DNA from 2 places in the Brassicibacter thermophilus genome. Region 1 is predicted to be linked to the other one. Evidence: riboswitches for the same ligand, from Rfam matches in the RefSeq annotation. Region 1 holds a riboswitch; the other holds the start of a gene.
The links. A riboswitch is a leader RNA that binds a small molecule or an ion and turns the genes downstream of it on or off. The one in region 1 is predicted to bind cobalamin.

Region 1 (12,043 bases):
CTGAAACTCGCTTTATTATAAATTTTCATCTATCTCCTTACAGAAATTCTAACCAGGCCTTCAGCCTTTTTAAAAAAGCAAAGAAATTTGGCATTCCTAATACTATCGTTACTGATAGATATAGTGCTTATAAGGTGCCTGCTAAATCTATCTTTGCCGGTGCCAACCATATAAGAGTTGAATCTTTTGATGATGATATATCAAACAATATAATTGAATCTTTTAATAAGGAATTTAAAGCCTGGTATAAACCAAAGCGAGGTTTTAACTGTTTCGAAAGCGCTAATAACTTAATTGCAAACTTTGTATTCTTCTTTAATTATATACGGCCTCATTCTTCTTTGAGTAACCTTACTCCTGCCCAGGTAGCAGGTGCCAAATATAGCGATAGAGATCGCAGTAATTGGTTATTATCTGCATAATATTTACTTGTTAAGGGTTCTCTCTGCTTTGCCTTATTTCTTGGTTTATTTGCTATGCAATTTTTATTTTTACAGCCCTTAACCATTCCATAGCTATTTAAAATAAAGCTGTCAAGGGCGAGCTTTGCTCGTTTATCTTGACCCTTGACAGCTTTATTGTAATAGCTAAAATTCATATAGGGCTGTAAGGTCAAGATCCATTAAGAATTTTTCTATAAAATCATGCTATTTTTTCATTTTAAGTTAACAGTTCCTAAATTATTTGTCTGCTAGAATAAAAAATTATTTGATTGTTTTGTAAATAATAGTTAATGATTTTTTAGAGCTTTGTTTAAGTCAAAATTTATATATAGATTATTAATATAAACTATCTCTTATTATTAATTATAATCGAAAAAATTGCACAATAGAATATTATATTAATTTTTTCAATTTTAAATTTTAAGTCTGTAGTAATTATAAGATTTTCTAAATTATTATATTTTAAAAATATATTTTTGTATAAGCTTAATTATATATTAAAGCAATAGTTTAGTATTTTTTGCACTTTTATTCAAAATTCTCAATTGTTTATGTTTGATATGAAATTACGTGGGTATTTATATGACATAACAATTATTAATTAAAATAATAGGAGGTTTTAATATGAAAAAATTTGTTTGTACAGTTTGTGGATATGTTCATGAAGGAAATGAGCCACCAGAAAAATGCCCTGTATGTAATGCGCCAAAAGAAAAATTTGTTGAAAAGAAAGAAGATGAATTACAATGGGCTGATGTACATAGGATTGGAGTGGCTAAAGATGTAGATCCTGAAGTAATAGAAGGACTTAGAGCTAATTTTACTGGAGAATGTACTGAAGTAGGAATGTATCTTGCTATGAGTAGACAAGCTGATAGGGAAGGATTTCCAGAGATTGCTGAGGCATACAAGAGAATTGCATTTGAAGAAGCAGAGCATGCAGCTAAATTTGCTGAATTGTTAGGTGAAGTAGTTGCTGCTGACACTAAGAAAAATTTAGAGATGAGAGTAGAGGCTGAATTTGGAGCTTGCCAAGGCAAAAAAGAACTTGCTACAAAAGCAAAGCAGTTAAATTATGATGCTATACATGATACTGTACATGAAATGTGCAAAGATGAAGCAAGACATGGTGCTGCTTTCAAAGGATTACTTGATAGATATTTTGGAAAATAATTATATTATATAATAAATCCACTGGTTAAGCCGGTGGATTTATTATATATTTATTGACAAATAAAATACCATGATATATCATCTACTTGAAAATCATTTTCAAATTACTTAAGAGGAGGGAATATCGTGAAGAAATTTGTTAATTATTTATTAATTATTGTTGTATTTATTTCGTCTATGGTTTTTACTGCGTGTACAAATACAACTGTTGATGAGGAATTAAATAGTGAAAATAAACAAATAGAAAAAGGTAAAGAGGAAGTTCAAAAAAACGATATTACGTTTAATATTGCAGTTTTAAAGGGACCTACTGGAATGGGAATAGCGAAATTAATGGATGATGTCAATAAAGGTACTTCTAAAATTAAAGCAAATTTTTCTATATATGGAGCTCCAGATGAATTAGTTGGAAAAATAATTAACGGTGAAGTAGATATAGCTGCTGTTCCAACAAATTTGGCTTCAGTTCTTTATAATAAAACTGAAGGGAAAGTACAACTTGCTGCTGTTAATACCCTTGGAGTATTGTACATATTGGAAACGGGTAATGAAATTACAAATATTGAAGATTTAAGAGGTAAAAAAATCTGGGCTAGCGGAAAAGGTGCTACACCTGATTATGTTTTACAATATATTTTAAAAGAAAATGGAATTGATCCAGAGAATGATGTAGATATAGATTTTTCACTTCAACATGCTGAATTGGCTGCTGCAGTCGCCTCAAATGATGCATCCATTGCTCTATTGCCTCAACCTCATGTAACTACGGCATTGATGAAAAATAGTAATGTGAGGATTGCACTAGATATGACTAAAGAGTGGGAAAAAGTAGCTGGTGATAAAAGTAAGCTTTCTATGGGGTGTATAATAGTAAATAAGAAATTTGCTAATGAAAACAAAGACATGGTAAATCAATTTTTAAAAGAATATAAATCTTCAATTGAATGGGTTAATGATAATCATAAAGAAGCTGGAACTTTAATAGAAAAATATGAAATATTACCTAATGCTGCGATAGCAGAAAAGGCTATACCAACTAGCAACATAGTTTATATTGATGGAGAGGAAGCAAAAAGTGTTTTAAAGGGATTTTATGATGTATTATTTAACTTTAATCCTGCGTCTTTAGGAGGAAAAATACCTGATGAAGGTTTTTACTACTAAAAGTAAGAAAAGTATATATAATATAGGAGTTGTACTATTTTGGATTACTGTATGGGAGATTTTATTTCTTATTATTAATAGAGAAATATATCTCCCTTCTCCATTTGAAACTGTAAAATCCTTATTTCGACTTATAAAGGCAAAAATTTTTTGGAATACCATTTTTGCTACAGTAGGAAGAGTAATATTGGGATTTTTCTTATCTTGTTTTTTGGGAACAGTTTTAGGAGTAATATGTGGTTTAAATAAATACATATATTGGATTTTTCAACCTTTAATGGTGACTATAAAGTCAACTCCAGTTATGTCATTTATTATCATTGCACTTATTTGGTTCAAGTCAGACATAGTTCCAGTATTTATTTGTTTCTTAATATGTTTTCCAATTATATGGACATCTACGGTAAAAGGGATAAATGAAGTTGATTTTAAATTACTTGAGATGGCAAAAGTTTATAGTGTGAAGAAGATACATATTATTGAGAAGATTTACTTACCTTCAATAGTTCCATATTTATCTGCAAGTATGGTTACTGCTCTAGGGATAGGATGGAAAGCAACTGTAGCAGCAGAAGTATTGAGTAATCCTAAACTGTCTATTGGAGCTAGATTATATGATGCAAAAGTTTATTTAGAATCAGAAAATTTATTTGCTTGGACTTTAGTAGTTGTACTTTTAAGTATGCTGTTTGAATATGTTTTTAAAATATTAATGGGTAGATTTTTATATAGTAAAAATCCTAAGGATGTGTAAAAATGATATCTTTAAAAAATATTACGAAAAAATATGGGAATCTATTAGTATTACATGATTTTAATATAGATATAGATGATGGCAAAATAATATGTTTATTTGGTCCTTCAGGATGTGGAAAAACTACTTTGCTAAATATTATTGCAGGACTTATTAAGTATGATGAAGGTAACGTTTTAGGCATTGATGATAAACGAATCTCGTATATATTTCAGGAAACAAGGCTTTTGCCTTGGAGTACTATAGAGGACAATATCATTTTTGTATTACGTGATAAATATAATAAGGATGATGCTATAAAAATTGCAAGAGATTATTTAAGATTTGTTGAATTATTGGAATATAAGGATTATTATCCTCATCAATTAAGTGGTGGAATGAAACAAAGAGTGTCTATAGCTAGAGCTTTTGCTTATGAATCAGAAATATTATTGATGGATGAACCTTTTAAGGGATTAGATATAGAGCTAAAGAGAAATTTAATTAATATTTTCTTGAGTTTATGGAAAAAGAATAATAAGACTGTTGTTTTTGTGACGCATGATATAGATGAAGCTCTTCTTATATCTAATACAGTCTATGTATTAGGTGGTAAGCCTTCTAATATAAAAGAAAAAGTAGATATTAATGTAGTTCAAAGAGAGAGAAAACTCAATAGTCAAGAAATGATAAAATATAAAGAGGAAATTGTTAAAGCTATTAAATAGAAAAAGAATTTAGTAGATTTTGTTAAAATATAATAATGCAAGATTACAATTGAATAAAAGTGGTACATATATAATATAGTAGTATTATTTGGAGGTGTTAACTATGTTATTCACTAATTTTTTAGAAGAAAGGCAATCCATTAGAGATTATAAGGATAAAATGGTTGATAAGGAGTCAATGTCAAAACTGAAAGATTATATTTCAGAAATTCGAAAAGAATGTAAGAATAATAAAATTGACTTTATACTTTTTGAAGATGGTAAAAAAGTATATAATAAGTTAAATGGTATAGGAGGATATACTGGAGTTATGGTAAGAAGCCCCCATTATATTGGATTGTGTATATCTGATAGAAGCCAAGATACAATAATAAAATCTGCATATAATATGGAAAAACTTTTAGCCAAGATTCATAATTTAGGATTAGGAAACTGTTGGATAAATCTATTTGAGGTTCCAGAAAATATCAAGAAAGAATTGTTTGATGATGATAGATATTTTATGGATTACTTGGTAGCTATTGGTTATCCTAAAAAGATGAAATCCAAATCTAAACCAAATAGTTTTAGATTACCTATAAATGATATTGTATATTTTAAAGAATGGGGCAATAAAATAGATTTGGATATTTTAGAACAAAGGGGACTTTTGGATTTATTCCATTATATTAGATATGCACCATCTAATAAAAATAATCAGCCATGGAGATTTATAATTAAAGATGATAAAATACTTCTTGGAATACTAGATCCTGATATTATAGAAAACTTAACTGATGCCGGGATAGTAATGTACTATTTTGAAGAGTTGGGTAAAAGGATAGGAATAAATAACAAATGGAATATATTGGAAAATTCTAAAAATGTATCAGGAAATGAGGAGTATAAGATTATAGCAGAGTACTATTTATAGATAAGTAAAAACTGCTAAAGTGTAAATGTGATTAAAATAATAAATTATGCTATACTGTAATATATAAGTTGAAATATCATATGAGATGTGAGGATGATGCTATGAAAAAATGTTCAATTTGTAAAAAAAATATTGCTGTAATATATACTACGAGAAATGTAAACGGTAAAGATGAAGTAATAGGTTTATGTATGGAATGTGCGAAAAAGATGGGATTACCTATTATGAATCAAATGATGCAGCAAATTAACATGAGTCCTGAAGACATAGAAAATTTGAGTGAGCAGATTAGCAATATGTTTGAAGACATGAATGTAGATAATATTGATTTGTATAATGATGAAAATGTAAATCCAGTAACAGCTTTTTTTTCTAATTTTAGTAATATGGGCAAGCAAAAAGTAGACAATAAAAAAGAGTTTCCAAAGGAGAATAAATCGCCTTATAATGAAAAAAAAGTTGAGACACAAGAAGAAAACAAGAAAAAGAGAAAAAAGAAGAAGTATCTCGATAAATTTGGAATTAATTTAACTGAGAAAGCTCGAAATAATCAGGTTGATAAAATTATAGGTAGACATAGAGAGATAGACAGAGTTATACAGATATTAAATAGAAGAAATAAAAATAATCCTATTTTAATTGGAGAACCTGGAGTTGGAAAAACTGCAATTGCTGAAGGATTAGCTGTGAGAATTGTAGAAAAGCAAGTTCCTGCAAAACTTTTAGGAGTGGAAATATATCTTCTTGATATGACTGCAGTTGTTGCAGGTACTCAATTTAGAGGGCAATTTGAAGGACGAATGAAGGCGATTATCGATGAAGCTGTAGAACATGGAAATGTAATATTAGTCATTGATGAAGTTCATAATATTGTAGGAGCTGGAGAAGTAAATGGTGGTGCTATGAATGCTGCTAATATCTTAAAACCTGCTTTAGCTAGAGGAGAGATTAAGGTCATTGGGACTACAACTATTGATGAATATAGGAAGCATATCGAGAAGGATTCTGCTCTTGAGCGAAGATTTCAACCAGTGCTAGTTGATGAATCTACTGTAGATGAAACTATAGAGATATTAAAAGGAATAAAGAAATATTATGAAGACTATCATAAAGTTAAAATTTCTGATGAGGTTATTGAAGAAGCAGTAAAGTTATCTGAACGTTATATTACTGATAGATATTTGCCTGATAAGGCAATAGATGTTATTGATGAGGCAGGATCAAGAGCAAACCTTAAAAATGAGGGATTTGTTGAATTAGAGGCATTAAAAGAAGAATTAAAGAATGTACAAGAAGAGAAGGAAAAGGCTGCATCTGTAGATGATTATGAAAAAGCTGCAGAATATAAAATGAAAGAAATAAATATTGAAGAAAAAATTAAAGAAATAGAAAAAAAATGTAGTGAAGTTGAAATAACTATTGATGATATAGCTTATGTGATTGAAGCGTGGACTAAGATTCCAGTTCAAAGAATTACAGAAAAAGAGGCAATGAAACTTTTAAAACTTGAGGAAAGATTGCATAAAAGAGTAGTAGGCCAAGAACAAGGAGTAAGAAGCCTTTCAAGAGCAATAAGACGAAACCGTTCAGGATTTAAGAAAAGGAAAAAGCCTTCATCGTTTATATTTGTTGGCCCTACTGGAGTTGGAAAGACTGAATTAGCTAGAGCTCTAGCATACGAATTATTTGGTAGTGAAGAAGCAATGATTAGGCTTGACATGTCAGAATACATGGAAAAGCATACAGTTTCAAAACTAATTGGTGCTCCTCCAGGATATATTGGATTCGATCAAGGTGGACAATTAACTGAGAAAGTTAGAAGAAAGCCTTATTCTGTGATACTTATGGATGAGATAGAGAAAGCTCACCCTGATGTTTTCAATATGTTATTGCAAATACTTGAAGATGGTAGACTTACTGATAGTGAAGGTAGAACTGTTTATTTTGAGAATACAGTGATAATAATGACTTCAAATATTGGAACTAGTTTTAAAACTAATAGCATAGGCTTTGAGAAAGACAATTATGATGCACTTGAAGTTAGGATAAAAGATGAATTGAAACGAGCATTTAGACCGGAATTTTTAAATAGAATTGATGAAATAGTGGTATTTACACATTTGACTAAAGATGAGCTTCGTAAAATAGTGGATTTAATGCTCAAAGAAATATATATTGAGGTTAAAGATAAAGGTATGAATATAGATATTTCAGAAGATGTAAAAGATTTTATATTAGAAAAAGGATATGATAAGAAATTTGGTGCTAGACCGTTAAGAAGAGTAATACAGAAATATATAGAAGATGAAATTGCAGAAAAATATTTAAAAAATACCTTTAAAGAAGGACAAACAATAAAGGTAGTACTTGAAGAAGGTAAAATTGTAATTAAATAAGAAAAAACTAGAAATTTTGAATAAGATCTAAATTTGTAAAATTTAATATAATATTTTATTGACAGAGATATATCCAATAACTATAATATAAATTGATAAATGAATAATATGGTTTTAGGTGCCCTTTAAGAAGGGAGAATAGGGAATCGAGTGAAAATCTCGAACGGGCCCGCCACTGTAAGAGTGAGTTAGCATCTAGTTGCCACTTCGTTTAGAGGGAAGGCGATGCATTTAACTATGAACTCAAGTCAGGAGACCTGCCTAAAACTTGCTAAACTTCTTTCGTGTGAAAAAGAAGTGTAGGTTAGGATGATGGAAAGTCCATACCATTTTTTTGGTATGGACTTTTTTAGTTAAAAATTTAAAAAGGAGGTATTTGTATGGAGATATTAAAGGAAACTTTAAAAAAAATTGAGGGCTTAGATAAAAAATCTATGGATAAGGCAAGGGAGAGAATAAACAGTTTGATTAAGCCTGTTGGGAGTTTAGGGAAATTAGAAGAAATAGCTGTACAATTATCAGGAATAACTGGTGAGTTATATCCTAAAGTAGATAACAGAGCTATAATTACTATGGCAGCAGATAATGGGGTAATGGAGGAAAAAGTATCACCTGCTCCTCAAGAAGTTACCAAAATTATGACATCATATATTGCTAATGGAGTAAGTGGAGTAGGTGCTTTAGCAAATCAAGCAAGAGCAGATGTTATAGTAGTTGATATTGGAGTTGCAAGTGAGATTGATAATATAAAAGTTGTGAATAGGAAAATTAAGTATGGGACAGAAAACATAACAAAAGGTCCTGCAATGACAAAAGATGAGGCAATTAAAGCTGTAGAGGTAGGGATAGAAATAGCAACAAAGGAAATAAAAAAAGGGAGAAATTTACTTGGTACTGGAGAAATGGGGATAGGGAATACTACAACAAGTACTGCTATTCTCTCAGTGATGGGAGGAATTGACCCAGAAGAAATAACAGGTGTAGGTGCTAATTTACCCAAAGACCAATTAATTAATAAAATTAATGTTATTAAAAAGGCTATAGAAATTAATAGACCAAACAAAAATGATTGGTTAGACGTGTTAAGCAAAGTTGGAGGTCTTGACATAGCAGGTATGGCAGGGGTTATGGTAGCAGGGGCAGCAAATAGAGTACCAGTAGTAGTTGATGGATATATTTCTACTGCTGCGGCAATAATTGCAGTTGCTATGGAGCCTAAAATTAGAGATTTTTTAATACCTTCACATGCGTCAAATGAAAAAGGTGCTAAAAAAGCATCTGAATTACTAGGGTTTGAGCCTCCACTATATTTAAACATGAGACTTGGAGAAGGAACAGGTGCAGCAATTATGTTTAATATAATAGAAGCTGCAGTATTTATGATAAAAAAGATGATTACATTTGGTGAAGCAGGAATAGAAGCAGTATAAATTATAAGTTATTGAAAGATAACGAAAAAGGTGTGAAGAATTGAAAAGATTATTTTCACACCTTTTTCTTACTCAAAATTTTTTAAAATAGGTTCTACAACTTTGTTTTCTAAAGGACTTGATAAGACAAGTAGGGTTTCAGTATTACCAAAGGTTTGAATTTTAGCTATAAGTTTTTCTAGTTCAGACATTTCATTTAGACTAGCTTTGACAATCATGCAATATGGACCAGTAACATGATGGCATTCAACTATATAATTATTATTAAGGACAAATTCCTTGAATTTATTATGCATATCGACATTCATGTCTACATTGATGATTACACTTATTGGGCGACCTATTTTTTCGTAATTTATTGTAGCCCTATATCCTGTAATTATATTATTTTCTTCAAGTTTTTTTACTCTTTCTGTAACTGCTGGAGGACTTAGGGCCACTAATTTACCGAGATCTTTCATAGAAATTCTTCCATTTTGCTGTAAAATTTTAAGTATTTTGACATCTGTTTCATCCATTTTATTTCCTCCTTTAAAAAATAAAAAAGCAACAATAAAATACTTTATTTATTTAATCAAAATTATTATATATTATTGTTTACTATATGTACATATTAATTTTGAATGTTACAATGTTGATAAGAAATATTTTGATATTTAATTGTTTTTTCAAGATTTAAAGAAATATTTATTATGTAATTTTACTAACTTAGAATATGTTAATCAAATATAAAGTTTAGTATTTGATTTGTTTATTTATTGATAAAATTATTATAAAGGAGAGTAATTATTATGTCAAAGGTAAAAGTTACTGAGACTATTTTAAGGGACGCACACCAATCTTTAATTGCTACTAGGCTGAAAACAGAAGAAATGATACCAGTATTAGAAAAACTTGACAGTATAGGTTATCATTCGCTTGAAATGTGGGGTGGGGCTACATTTGACGCATGTTTAAGATTTTTAAATGAAGATCCTTGGGAACGACTTAGAACAATAAGAAAAATCGTTAAAAATACTAAGCTTCAGATGCTTCTCAGAGGACAAAATATTTTAGGCTATAAACATTATGCTGATGATGTAGTAATTGAATTTGTAAAAAAATCTGTTGCTAATGGAATAGATATAATAAGAATATTTGATGCATTAAATGACCCAAGAAATATAAGAACTGCATTAGAGGCTACAAAAAAAGAAGGAGCTCATGCTCAAGCTGCAATTTCTTACACTACTAGTCCGGTTCATACTACAGAGGTATATGTAAAGCTTGCTAAAGAGATGGAAAATATGGGCGCTGATTCTATATGTATAAAAGATATGGCTGGGTTATTAACTCCATATTCTGCCTATGACTTAGTTAGTGCGATAAAAAAAGAAGTTAAGATACCAATACAACTTCATTCACATACGACTAGTGGTCTTGCAAGCATGACTTATTTAAAGGCAATTGAGGCAGGTGTAGATATCATAGATACAGCTATATCACCTTTTGCTTTAGGAACTTCACAGCCACCAACAGAATCTATGGTTGCCACATTACAAGGAACTGAATACGATACAGGATTAGATATTGAAAAACTAAATGAAATAGCAGAGTATTTTAGACCTATTAGACAAAAGTACTTAGAGAATGGTCAATTAAATCCTAAAGTTTTAAGTGTTAATATAAAAACATTATTATATCAAGTACCAGGAGGTATGCTTTCTAATCTTGTTTCACAATTAACAATGCAAAATGCTCTTGACAAACTTGAAGATGTGCTTAAAGAAGTACCAAGAGTTAGAGAAGATATGGGTTATCCTCCATTGGTAACACCTACAAGCCAAATGGTTGGTACACAGGCTGTATTTAATGTAATAACTGGTGAGAGATATAAGATGGTTCCTAAAGAGATAAAAGCTTATGTAAAAGGTATGTATGGAAAACCTACAGTTCCAATTAAAAAGGAAATCATAGAAAAAATAATTGGAAATGAAGATATAATTACTTGTAGACCTGCAGATATTATTAAGCCTCAGCTCAAGTCAATAAAAGAAGAAATAAAAGAATACATTGAACAAGATGAAGATGTATTATCTTATGCACTATTTCCTCAAGTAGCATTAAATTTCTTTAAATACCGTCAAGCACAAAAATACAAAATAGATAGTGAATTAGTAGATAAGGAACAAAATACTTATCCAGTTTAAAACGAAAAAGGCGAAATTTAGCTATATTTCCTAAATTTCGCCTTTTTAAATAAATGATAATAACTATTTTTCAATACCTAAAAATTAAATATTAAATTTGTTAATTTATAATACATTTAATATTATATTGACAAAGTATATAGTGTATACTATAATTGAACATATGAACAAATGCTCATATGTTTTAAGGAGGTATAAAATGAATAATAGAGATGATGCACAATTTTGTTCTATTAGTAATGTTCATGAAGATGTTGTTTCAAATATAAAAAAAATCATGATAGAAGAAGAATTAGCTTATGAGCTAGGTGCGTTTTTTAAAGTTTTTGGGGATGAAACTAGAGTTAAGATATTGTATGCTCTTTCGAAAGCTGAAATGTGCGTATGTGATATAGCTGATTTACTTAATATGACACAATCAGCTATTTCTCATCAATTAAGAGTTTTGAGGAATGCGAGATTAGTAAAATATAGAAGAGAAGGTAAAGAAGTTTATTATTCATTAGATGATGAACATGTAGAAAGCATATTTGCTCAAGGGTTAGAACATTTAGTCCATAATAAAAAATAGTCAAAAGAAGGAGGGCAATAATGAAAAAAGAAATATATTTAGAAGGATTAGGTTGTGCTTCTTGTGCTCAAAAAATAGAAAAAAGAGTTAAGGAGTTAGAAGGAGTGGAAAATGCAAGCCTTAATTTTTCTGCAGGTATATTAAGCGTTGAAGCAGATAAAAAGATTATGGAAGATGTTATTAATAAGATTGTTAAAATAGTTAAAAGTATAGAGCCAAAAACTAATGTTATATTAAAAGAAGACAATAGTCATAACAGTGCTAACAATAAAACTGTTGATTATAAAAAAATAATTACATTAT
Region 2 (12,043 bases), 1.0 Mb from region 1:
TTTGTCAATTTAAACAAGTAGTATAAATAATTTTATTTTAACCAAAATATAATTGAAAGGGTGAAAATATATGAACAATAAAAAAAATACTACAAATGGATATGACAAAATTCTTGAAACCTATAATAAATATAAACACCCTATTATTGAAAATCAGATGAATGCACTGGTTTTCCCATGGAGTATGAAAAGGGATGTAGATGCTATTGATACACTAAATTTCATTGAAAACATTAGATTAAATCCAAGCAACAGAAAGCCTCAGATTTAGAATCTGAGGCTTAAAACTTTAAACTTTATTCTTATATTGTAAAATACATACTACTTATCAAATACTTCTGGATATAATATTTTAGCTAGTCCTTCATATGCCTCTGCATATCTATCGTTTGGTATATATAAGTACAAATCCTTTGGGAGTATGATATATCTATCATTTTTAACAGCTGTCAATGATGCCCATGCTGGATTAGATTCTGCATCATCTTTTAACCTTTTAAATATTTTTTCTTTATCACTACCCATTATTTGAACAAAAATAAAATCTGGATCTTCTTGAAGTATTTTTTCCATGCTAAATACCTTTGCATCTGTAGAGTTTCCAATTTTCCCTGAAATATTTATAGTGTTTAAATCCTCTAACATTTCACCTACCATAGAATCTGTTCCTCTAACAGTTAAATTTTTAGCAGTAGCATAAATTATAAGGATTTTAGGTTTTTTGTCCTTTGGTACTTTTTCTATTATTTTTTCAATATCCTCATTAACTTTTTTACCATACTGTTCATATAAATCTTCTCTACCAGTTAATGCTGTAAACAGTTTCACTGTTTTTAAATAATCATCTTTATATTTAATTTCTAAAAGCATAACTTTAATGTTGTTTTGTTCCAAAATATCTACCATGCCTCTGTGAGCAGTAAGAAAATTACTTAATATTACTAAATCTGGTTTGAGTGACAATATTTTTTCTACACTTGGTGAACCTGCTGTTCCAACTACCTCTGCATTCTCTGACCCTGGAACTGGTTTGTCAGCTGTTGCTTCAACTCTTCCTACAACTGTACCACCACATTTATACCACAAATCTAGATACGAATTATAAATACATACTACTCTTTCAGGATTCTTGTTATAAGTTATTTCTTTCCCTCTTGCATCTACAAATGTAACTGTATCTTCATCTATTTTTATATCACTTTCCTCTAATGTCTTTTCCTCCACATCATTTTGACTATTATTAACCTCACTCTGTCCATTTGTACAGCCAGCAAAAATTGACATAGACATAATAATTGCTAATACTAAACATAAATATTTTTTTATTCTCATTTGTCCCACTCCATTTTTTTATTTTTATTAAATCATTTCTTTGCAACTCATAATTACTCTAAAGAAATATTTTGCAGATTCATTCCAAGGCATATTTTCCTTGGAATAAAATATGGGCAATTTATTACTTCATCTTTATATATATCAGCTTCAATTCCAAATATATTTTTTAATGTGTTATTATTAATGATATTACTAGGAGTACCTTTCATTGCTAATTTCCCATCTTTAAGTATATATATCTTGTCAGAATATCTAGCAGCTTGATTCAAATCATGAAGCACCATAACAATAGTAATATTTAAAGTTTTATTTAATTCTTTTACTAATTCTAATACTTCCAGCTGATAAGATATATCTAAATAAGTAGTAGGCTCATCAAGAAGTAATATTTTAGGTCTCTGTGCTATAGCCATGGCTATCCACGCTCTCTGTCTTTCTCCTCCAGATAAAGTAGCTACAAATCTCTTCCTTAAACTTTGAAGTCTAGTTTTTTCTATAGCCCAATCAACAATCTCAATATCTTTTTTAAGTAATCTCTTACTAAATCCAAGGTGAGGATACCTTCCATATGAAACTAAATCTTCTACTACTATATCTGAAGGTACCTTCTTGATTTGTGGTAAAATCGCTAATCTTTGAGCCACTTTTTTTGTATTTATAGAATAAATGTTTTCATCATCTAAATATACAGTTCCACTAGAAGGCTTTAAACATCTAGAGATAGCTCTAAGTAATGTTGATTTTCCAGAACCATTAGGACCAATTATAGAAACCAATTCTCCCTCCTTTACTTCAAAATCAATTTCTTTTAATACATCCTTATCACCATATTTGATACAAAGCCCTTCAGTTCTAATACTCATTAACTCATGCCTCCTTTTCTTCTTAATAAGTACAAGAAGAATGGTCCTCCACAAGCTGACATTATTATCCCTACTGGAATTTCCATAGGTGCAAACAAAAGCCTAGCTAATGTATCACATAATATAACAACTGATGCCCCTAAAAAAATAGATGCAGGAAACAAGTACCTATAGTCAGAACCAATCAATAATCTAGCAATATGAGGTACTATAAGCCCAACAAATCCTAATAACCCTACTGCACTTACAGCACTACCAGCAAGTAAAGAAGCTAGAATGATGAAAAAGAATCTTGTCCTCTCTACTTTCACTCCTAATCCAGTTGCTATTTCATCTCCAAGCATTAATATATTTAACTTATTTGGCATAAATAGAACTAATATTATCCCTGTTATCGTATATGGAAAAATCATATTCACTTGGGTCCAAGTAGTTGAAGACAATCCTCCTACCATAAAGCCTATGACTCCAGCAACTCTATCTGGATAAAATGTCATGAGAGCATTTATGCCTGCACTAAGTATTGAGGATATTGCTACACCTGCTAAGATAAGCCTTGTAGGTCTTATTCCTTCCTTCCAAGCTAAGGAGTAAATAATTAAAGTAGCAAGTAATGCCCCAATAAACGCACCTGCAGGAACTATATAATAATATTCTGGAAATAATATGAGTATTATTAATGCAGCAAGTCCACCTCCTGAAGATACTCCAATAATATTAGGGCTAGCAAGTGGATTTCGCATTATACCTTGAAGTATAGCTCCTGCTAGTGAAAAGCACACTCCTACAAGACCTGCTACAATAGTTCTAGGTAATCTAACATTCCATATTACTTGATAATTAACAGTATCTTTCTCGTAAAAAATAGCTTTAATGATATTTGATGGAGAAATCTTTACTGCTCCATTTCCTACACTAATAAAGAAGCTAATGATTGATAAAATAACAAACAAAAACAATATCAAATTTTTACTTAAGCCTTTGTTTCTTAATAATGAATTTTCCATAATATCACCTATCCCTGCCTATTACTACAGGTTTTATTCCTAGTCTTCTGCAGGCATTTATCTTTTCAATAGTCCCACCTTGCTTTCCACTATCTTTCATGACCACAAAATCTGCATTATATTCCTTAAACATAGCAAAGTTTAAATCCTCAGAAAAAGGGCCAAGAATAGCTATTATGTCTTTCATCTGAATATTATTCTTCTTACATTCATTAATACTCATAGGTGTAGGAAGGACTCTGTATATAAATCTATTATTTCCTCTTACTTTTTCAAAATCACTAATATTTTTAGAACCTGTAGTAAAGAAAACTGTTCCTTTTATTCCCCTTAAATAATCTAATGTATCCTCTAAGTTTTTGATATATACAGCATAAGAGGGAATGTCAGTTTTATCTCTCTCATACCTCAAATATTTAATATTCTCCATTTCTGAAACTCTTTTGGCATTTTCACTTACAACCTTAGCGTAAGGGTGAGAAAGATCTATAATTAATTTTATAGAATTATCACGAACAAATTTAAGCATATCATTAAAATCCATTCTACCAACTCTTAATTCCTCACAATCAATAAACTCCCTCTCTTCTTCAGTTGCAGCAGTTACAATAAAGTCTTTTTTACCTTTTATTCTATTGACAAACTCCCTGGCTTCAGTTGTGCCTCCAATTATCCAAATCAAATCTTATACCCCCTTGGAGTTATCATTCTCCCATTTTCTACATATGTTTTGCTATTACCTATAGGTGTCGATGCCAATTTATATTTCATCATTATTTCTACTGCTTTTTTAAGATGGTCTTTTCTTCCATTACTTCTTGGATTATAAATAGCTTATTACATCTTTCTATCTCTCCCCTCATACCAGTAGAAAATACTTCTTGCCCATCTAAAAAGTCCTTTATATATTCAATATAGGGAGCATATCTCTGGTCCAATTCCTATAACATATAGCTTAGCCATTATACTCCTCCTTTGATACAGCAATAGTAATGCCATTTACCTTTTTCTTATTAACTACTATTTGTCCTCCTAATAAATATGCACAAGGCTCACATACTGAGTAAACTCCTATTTTACTTTTCACGAATTCACTTTTTTCAAATTTATTTTCTACCTTTTGTATTTCTTCTTTAGTAAATATCTTTAATGGCAATTTAAAATATTTACAAGCTTCAATTATTCCTTGTTCGTCCTTTTTTATCTCTATAGTCCCTGCAGATTTTAAAGACTTCTCCGATAAATTATTCTCTTTAAAAACATTTCTTATAGATTCAATTATTCTATATCCACTTATACCTTTTTTACATCCAATTCCTATATTTAAGTTTTTAGGTCTTAATATACAATGTGGTGTTTTTATATCTACATTTTCGTTTGATGTAACACATATAACACCATCCATATCATTTTTATATAAGTTAATGTCCTCATTGCTCAAGTAAACTAAATTATTATATTTAATAGCTCCATTAATTTCTGAATAAAAACCTATCTTTTTTCCATTTACCATCATGGAAGTTATATTTTTAACATCCTCCATATCTTCAATATGTAGATTCATTCTTTTAGCATACATATCTATAGATTCTATACCTCTAGCATCAGATGCTGTAGTTATTATAGGCATTGCCCCAATAGCATTTCCTATATATTCGCACAACGTATTTGCTCCTCCAATATGTCCTGAAAGTAAACTTATACTATATCTTGCCATATCATCAACTACAACTACTGCAGGGTCATATCTTTTATCCTTAATATATGGAGTCATCATCCTAACTGCTATTCCTATAGCTGAAATAAATACTATACCATCATATTTTTGTATTAAATCTTTAAGTATATTTTTTATTCCACCTTCTATAGATGAATTTTTATAATGGCAAATCTCATTAACAAAGGAACTATCATGTTTACTTAAATTAACTATTTTATCCCCAATAAGAATCTGTGCAGTACTCTTTATTTCGGCTTCCTTAACTTTAAAACTTATATCCATTAAGGTTCCTTTAACTATTTTTTCGTCTTCCCAAGTAGCTTTATAAACTACAGCTACAGGAACATCATCTCTTTTATATCCTCTTTTCAATTTTTCAACAACGCCATCAATATTTTGGACAGAAAGAAATATAGCCATAGAAGCTCCATAAGAAGCAAGCTTTTCTAAATCCTCTTTTTCTGGCACTGGAGTCCTTCCTTTAAGTCTAGTAAGTATAATAGTTTGACTTACTTCCGGTAATGTAAATTCTTTTTTTATTTCACAACAAGCAGCAGTAAAAGAACTAACTCACGGGATAACTTCTATAACTTCCTCTAACGTCATAGACGCACTGTTATAAAATTGGCATCCTTCTTTACAAAACTTAAGATGTTCTTTTGATACTAAACTTCCTGCATATATAACTATGTCTGCATTTTCTAAAAGTTTTCTTCCTTTTACTGTTATTAAATCTACATCTCCTGGTCCTGCTCCAACAAATCTAATCATCTCTTCACTCCCTTTATTATAAAAATAGGATTGTTTCCTTTTAGCATTCCAATTTTATTTACCTTAGACGACTGTATAAGAGTTGTCTCTATATCTTCATATTTGTATTTTTCTAACAATGATAAAAATAAGTTCATATTTTTAAGAGTAATAAAATTCGCACATACAATACCTTTTTGTAAAAGAGCTTTATCTAGGTACTCAAATATCTCTTCTAATTTTCCTCCACTTCCACCTATAAAACATTTATTTATAGTTAAACTAGGAAGACATTTTGGAGCTTCTCCTTGAATAATATTTACTTCTGCATTAAATTTTTCTGCATTCTTATTTATTAACTCTATACCTTCTTTTTCTTTTTCAACTACATATACTTTTGCTCCCTGTAAAGCAGCTTCAATAGAAATTGACCCTGTTCCGCCACCTATGTCTAGAAAAACATCATCTTTCTCTATGGAAAGATATGCTGTATTTAAAACTCTTATATCAAATTTTGTCATAGGGATATTCCCTCTTATAAAATCTTCATCTCTCAAATATCTCATTTTCTACCACCACCACAGCTAAAGGGGAAATATCTATTATTTCTTCCCCAATATCCTTTTTAATTATTAATTCATCTTCATATGATAGATTAAAGCCTGCATATATTTTACCTCGTACACCTAATTCATAAAGCTTTGAAGAAATATAAGAAGGACAATTTTCCTTATCAGTAAGCAAAACAGTCAATGAACTAGACTTTACTTTGGATAAATCTTCTTTTCTTCCATGAAGAGATAAAAACAATGCATTTTGCCAACTTTTATTAATCTTTGCCATCATGTATTGAAATGATGAAACCCCTGGCAAAACTTTATCTACCACTACATTTTTCTTTTTTAGATATTCTAATATTCCATAAAAGCATGGATCTCCTGAAGCTAATATGAGAATATCTTCATTAGCTTTTGAATAATTAAGGACTTCTTTTACAGAAGTAACTTTAATGTAATCCTTCTTTATTGATTTAAGAGAGTCTGCAACTCTCCCAAAAGCTAATACACACGAGGACTTCTCTATAGCTTCTTTAACTTCTTCAGTTAAGTATTTCGGATTACCAGGGCCTATTCCACCAACTGTTATCATAAAAAGGCACCTCTTTTCATGGAATATATTATTACTTTTACTTTATATTCTTCATCTTTTAAGTACTTTCTTATTTTATCTTCACAGCCTTTTTCCATGGCTTTAACCACATTTTTATACCCTTCATTTACACATATATCTAATGCTTCTTCAGCAGTCAAAGCATTATTGACCTTTTCTATAACATAATAAGGTGCTTTCATCAATGCTAAGTAATATATAAATGCTTCCATCCTGCCATCACAAACTCTGTTGTGCGTATTAAATGAACCAATAGATAACTTTGCAAGTTTACCAATATGCCCTACTAATGTTATAGATTTAATTCCTTTATTGTAAGCATAAAGAAAAGAATCCCCTACATAATTTGAAATCTTTACTCTCTTATTGTTTAAACCCAAAGAATCTGCTATTTTTTCTCCATAATTACCGGGAACGAAAATAACATTGTCTTTACCATATTTTTCTATAACTGTATCAACCTCAAGATATATAGTCTTTTTAAGTGCATCCTCAGACATAGGATATACTATGCCCTTAGTGCCAATAATTGATATACCCCCTTCTATGCCTATATTTTTGTTATAAGTTTTCTTAGCTATCTCTTTTCCTAAAGGTGCATATATTAACACATCATATCCACAGTTAGATACCTCACTTAATTCTTTTATTATCATCTTTTTAGGAACAGGATTTATTGCTGCTTCACCTATCTCTCCAAAAAGCCCTTTTCGAGCAATTCTACCTATACCTTCTCCACCATCAATGTGAATTTCCCCATCAGTTCTCTCTTTTACCTCTGCATATATCTTCATGCCATCTGTAACATCAGGGTCATCTCCTCCATCCTTTATAATGGCACAAGAAGCTTTTTCATTTTCCAGTTTAGGATTTACAACTTCTAACTTAAGCCTCACACCAGCAGGAGTATCTATTTCAACATATGGTATTGTCTGATTATTCTTCAACATAATAGCAGCAGCTTTTGACGCAGCTGCAGCACAGCTACCAGTAGTATATCCACATTTTAAACGTTTACCTTCCTTTATAACATACATATCCTTCATTATCTTCCCACCGCCATATACAATAAAGCGTTCATAACAGATGCGGCTACATTACTTCCTCCTTTTGTCCCTATAGTAGAAACAGATGGTACAATAGTCTCTCTTAAAACTTCCTTAGACTCCTTTGCTCCTACAAATCCTACTGGAACTCCTATTACAAATTTAGGACTAACTTTTCCTTCATTTATTAACTCACAAAGTCTAAATAAAGCTGTAGGAGCGTTTCCGATAACAAACATATCTATACCTTCAGCTACAGCCAAATCCACTGAACAAGCAGACCTAGTTGTACCCATTTCCTTTGAAAGCCTTATAACTCTTTCATCATCAATAAAATATTTTAAGCTACACAATGTCTTAGACAAAGCTTTTTTGTTTATACCAGAATAAGCCATCTTTGTATCTGTAAATATAATTCCACCATTTTTTATAGATTTTAAAGCATTATGAATGAAATCTTCTTTAAAAATAATTATGTGTCTATAATCGAAATCCCCAGTAGTATGAATCATTCTCTTAACTATTATTTTTTCTTCATCACTAAATGAAGTATCATCCATAACTTGTTCAATAATATTCATACTCTTTTCTTCAATTTCCATAGGCTTTTTTATATACATTTAATCCCCTCTTTTATTACTTATTTTTTGTTTCTCTCTACTACATCAAGCATATTATTAAATGATTTCATGTTCCCTAAAAAATGTACATGTGGATAACCAGCTAAAACATTTTTATATTTGTATCCACAATCCCACTTTTTCTTACTCATAGGTTTTGTGATTTTAAATACTTCATTACCATTTACATAAGTTTCTGATTTGTGAAATTCATGCCCTGTAAGTTTATCCCCTTTTTTACCTAACAAACAGTCTTCCTTTAGTTCAATATTGATATATCCAAATCTTTGCAGCTTATCAGTCATCTTACTTTTACCATGAAATACTCCACACATTTTAGAATCCTCAATCTCATCAGTTAAGTACATAAATCCACCACATTCTCCGTATATAGTTCCATATTTATCAGCAAACTTCTTTATATCCTTAAGTATTGCTGTATTTTTAGAAAGCTCTTTTCTATATACTTCAGGATATCCCCCGCCTAAATATAAAATATCGCAAGGAGGAAGCTTTTTATCTTTAAGCGGGGAAAAATACTTTACTAAACAAACGTTTTCAAAAAGCTTTAAATTTTCACTATAGTAGAAAGAAAAAGCTTTATCATATGCTATAGCAACTGATATATTTCTCTTTTTAGGATAATGAAAAGGTTTAGTATCTATTTCATTCATAATATTTAATATTTTATTAATATCAATATTTCTATCTACAATTACTGACGCTTCATCAATTATTTCTTCGATATTCTCTATCTCCATACCCTGAACTAAACCTAAATGTCTACTTTTTATTGCTAAATTTTCATTTTCTTCAATATATCCTAACACTTCTATACCAATGTATTCTTCGATTTTTTCCTTTAAAAGAAGATAAATCCCTTTATTAACTTTATTCAAAATTATTCCCTTGATTTTTGAACCTGCAAAATCTACCATCCCCTTTATTTTAGGAATAGCTGAGAACATTTCTCCTTTTGGAGTGTATACTAAAATAGTATTTATATCTAACCTTTTGGATATATCATAACTAGAATTTTCATAGGTATTGTAAATACCATCGAAATATCCCATAGCTCCTTCTATAATAGAATACTCCCCTTCTGCCATAGACAAAGCATATTTAACTCCTTCTTCACCCATCAAATGAAAGTCTAAATTACCTGCCCTTTCCCCTGAAGACAACTCTAAAAATTTCGTGTCTATGTAATCAGGCCCAGTTTTAAATCCACAAATATTTAAACCTCTTTTTTTAAGTGCCCTCAATAATCCAAGAGTAATAAGAGTTTTTCCACTTCCACTTGAGGGAGCCGTAATCATGATAGTTTTCATATCACTCCTCCTTGCTAATTAAATCATTCAAAAACTAAAAAATGGGAACTCCTTCAGAAGTTCCCATTAAAATCACCTTAAATTTACACAATACTATAAATACTATAATAATAGGTACTTACTTTCCCTCCGAAAGAGTACTTCCTTTTAAGGCAGGTATCCTGACTCACAGCTTAAACCTCCTCCCTCCTTCCCAGCAAAAGCCAGTGGATTGGGATTCGTCACTGTATACAGTAGCGGGGGCTGTAGTGGATTTTCACCACTTTCCCTAAACCTTAAAAGCATATTATTCTTTTTTCTATCTAAATAATACCATTTTATATATTTAAATGTCAATAGCAAGTAGGGACGGTTCTTGCTTGCCTCCCAGTTTATGTAATTTATAAAAATTATTACAGCGTTGACATATATATTATAAAATAGTATATTGTTTTCTAGGATATAAAAGTTATTTTTGTTAATTTTTTATATTATCCATATTTTATCTGTGAAAAATGGGTGCATTGATAATGAAAAAATCAAAAAGAACTTGCGAAGGAAGTGAATAAATTGAAAAAAATCTTTATAATAGTACTTGTTATCGTTATTGCTATAACCATTGGAGCATCTTTAAAGTCAAATGCAGATAAAGAATTAATAAATTATACTATAAAAGATATAAATGAATTTTTAGCTTCTAAAGAGCTGGAAGGCCGATTAACAGGAACTGAGGGTAATAAAAAAGCTGAAGAGTTTATATCCGAATATTTTAAATCATTAGGCCTAGAAACTCTAAAAGATAATACTTATTTATTACCTTATACTCATAATTTCGTTAACTTTAACGACGAAGAGATAAAAATGGTCATAGAATATGAAAATGGCACTACTAGAGAATGTATTGCAGGTAAGGATTTTTTACCTAAAAGATATAATAAAAAAATAAATTTAACTGCCCCCATAAGTAAAGAAATAGATGAAAGTTCTTTCTTATTAGTTAATGATAACATAAAACCTGAATATTCAAGTGCAAAAGGAATATTACTTAAAACTAAATATTTTCATCATTATATTAGTATAGGTAATAACAAACCAGCTATTCAAATAAGTGAAGATCTATATAATGATTTAGCTAATAATAAATGCAATATAAATTATGAATATAACTTAAATATAAAAAAAATCAATGCAAATAATGTTGTAGGAAAGATTTCAGGTGAAGATAATAATAGCGCCATCATTTTATCTGCTCATTTTGATCATGTTGGAAAAATAGGAGATACAATATACTATGGTGCATTAGATAATAGCTCAGGTGTATCAATATTATTAGATTTAACAAGGAAATTAAAAGAATACTCAATAAATAATAATTTTAAGCAAGATATTATAATATGTGCTTTTAATGGTGAAGAATCAGGATTGCAAGGAAGTCAAGCTTTTGCTCAATTTATTAATGATAGGTATAAAAACATATGGAATATTAATTTTGACTGTATAGGAATTAAGGATAGAAAATTTACTATTAATAATTGTGAAGATTCAAACATAGAAAATTGTTTGAGTAATGATTTGTATGATTATCTTAATAGCAAAAACTATGATGTTTCTTTTGATACTTTTGATTCTTTTACTAGTGATCATGTAAGCTTCGAAGAATACGGTATCCCTGCTGTAAATATAGGACAAGATGAAACTAATATTATCCATTCCGAGCTTGATACAGTGAAAAAATTAGATATAGATTTGATTGAAAAATTTAGTAATGATATGTTTGAATTTATAGTAAAAAATGATGGTACTAACTATAATGAAGTAATAAATACATCTGATAACTTAGATATTCAATATGTTGACGAAGAGGAAGTTTTGGAATATGAAAAAATGTTAGAAGAAGAAGCTAAAGATTTAGAATTAAATCAGTACAAGCATATAATGGTTGATGGTATACCAGTATCCATCGAAAAGGATAATGAAACATATAATTCTTTATTAGACCTAAAAAAAATATTTAGCAACATCAATATTCCAGAAAATATTAGTAACTATAAATTGCACGATATAACAGTATATTGTTCTAAGCCATCAATTGATCATATAGGTGAAATTGGCAAAATATATACATATGATAACTTCTCATCTTCCAATATATATCAGCTCGTTATAAGGTATTCTAATAAGGATGATAATAGTAAAATACTTGAAATTAAAATATCCAAAAC

Region 2: linked by a shared signal. The riboswitch ahead of ACZ41D_RS11045 (cobyrinate a,c-diamide synthase) and the one ahead of cobT (nicotinate-nucleotide--dimethylbenzimidazole phosphoribosyltransferase) in region 1 are both predicted to bind cobalamin.

Annotation. Positions count from the first base shown of each region.
Region 1 covers NZ_AP042446.1:1,284,455-1,296,497, forward strand. The annotation lists gene ACZ41D_RS06045 (IS6 family transposase) at 1-422, shown strand, start outside; gene ACZ41D_RS06050 (NADH peroxidase) at 1,068-1,616, shown strand; gene ACZ41D_RS06055 (ABC transporter substrate-binding protein) at 1,743-2,780, shown strand; gene ACZ41D_RS06060 (ABC transporter permease) at 2,761-3,534, shown strand; gene ACZ41D_RS06065 (ABC transporter ATP-binding protein) at 3,537-4,241, shown strand; gene ACZ41D_RS06070 (nitroreductase family protein) at 4,345-5,154, shown strand; gene ACZ41D_RS06075 (ATP-dependent Clp protease ATP-binding subunit) at 5,256-7,550, shown strand; cobalamin riboswitch at 7,650-7,829, shown strand; gene cobT (nicotinate-nucleotide--dimethylbenzimidazole phosphoribosyltransferase) at 7,931-8,980, shown strand; gene ACZ41D_RS06085 (Lrp/AsnC family transcriptional regulator) at 9,049-9,498, opposite strand; gene ACZ41D_RS06090 (oxaloacetate decarboxylase subunit alpha) at 9,772-11,169, shown strand; gene ACZ41D_RS06095 (ArsR/SmtB family transcription factor) at 11,369-11,740, shown strand; gene ACZ41D_RS06100 (heavy metal translocating P-type ATPase) at 11,761-12,043, shown strand, end outside.
Region 2 covers NZ_AP042446.1:2,285,864-2,297,906, forward strand. The annotation lists gene ACZ41D_RS10980 (hypothetical protein) at 71-271, shown strand; gene ACZ41D_RS10985 (ABC transporter substrate-binding protein) at 322-1,332, opposite strand; gene ACZ41D_RS10990 (ABC transporter ATP-binding protein) at 1,386-2,198, opposite strand; gene ACZ41D_RS10995 (FecCD family ABC transporter permease) at 2,198-3,205, opposite strand; gene cobK (precorrin-6A reductase) at 3,210-3,887, opposite strand; gene ACZ41D_RS11005 (hypothetical protein) at 3,985-4,143, opposite strand; gene cbiG (cobalt-precorrin 5A hydrolase) at 4,161-5,207, opposite strand; partial or broken gene ACZ41D_RS11015 (SAM-dependent methyltransferase) at 5,214-5,483, opposite strand; gene ACZ41D_RS11020 (SAM-dependent methyltransferase) at 5,496-5,696, opposite strand; gene cbiT (precorrin-6Y C5,15-methyltransferase (decarboxylating) subunit CbiT) at 5,693-6,241, opposite strand; gene cbiE (precorrin-6y C5,15-methyltransferase (decarboxylating) subunit CbiE) at 6,222-6,824, opposite strand; gene cbiD (cobalt-precorrin-5B (C(1))-methyltransferase CbiD) at 6,821-7,891, opposite strand; gene ACZ41D_RS11040 (precorrin-8X methylmutase) at 7,891-8,511, opposite strand; gene ACZ41D_RS11045 (cobyrinate a,c-diamide synthase) at 8,532-9,842, opposite strand; cobalamin riboswitch at 9,977-10,135, opposite strand; gene ACZ41D_RS11050 (M28 family metallopeptidase) at 10,392-12,043, shown strand, end outside.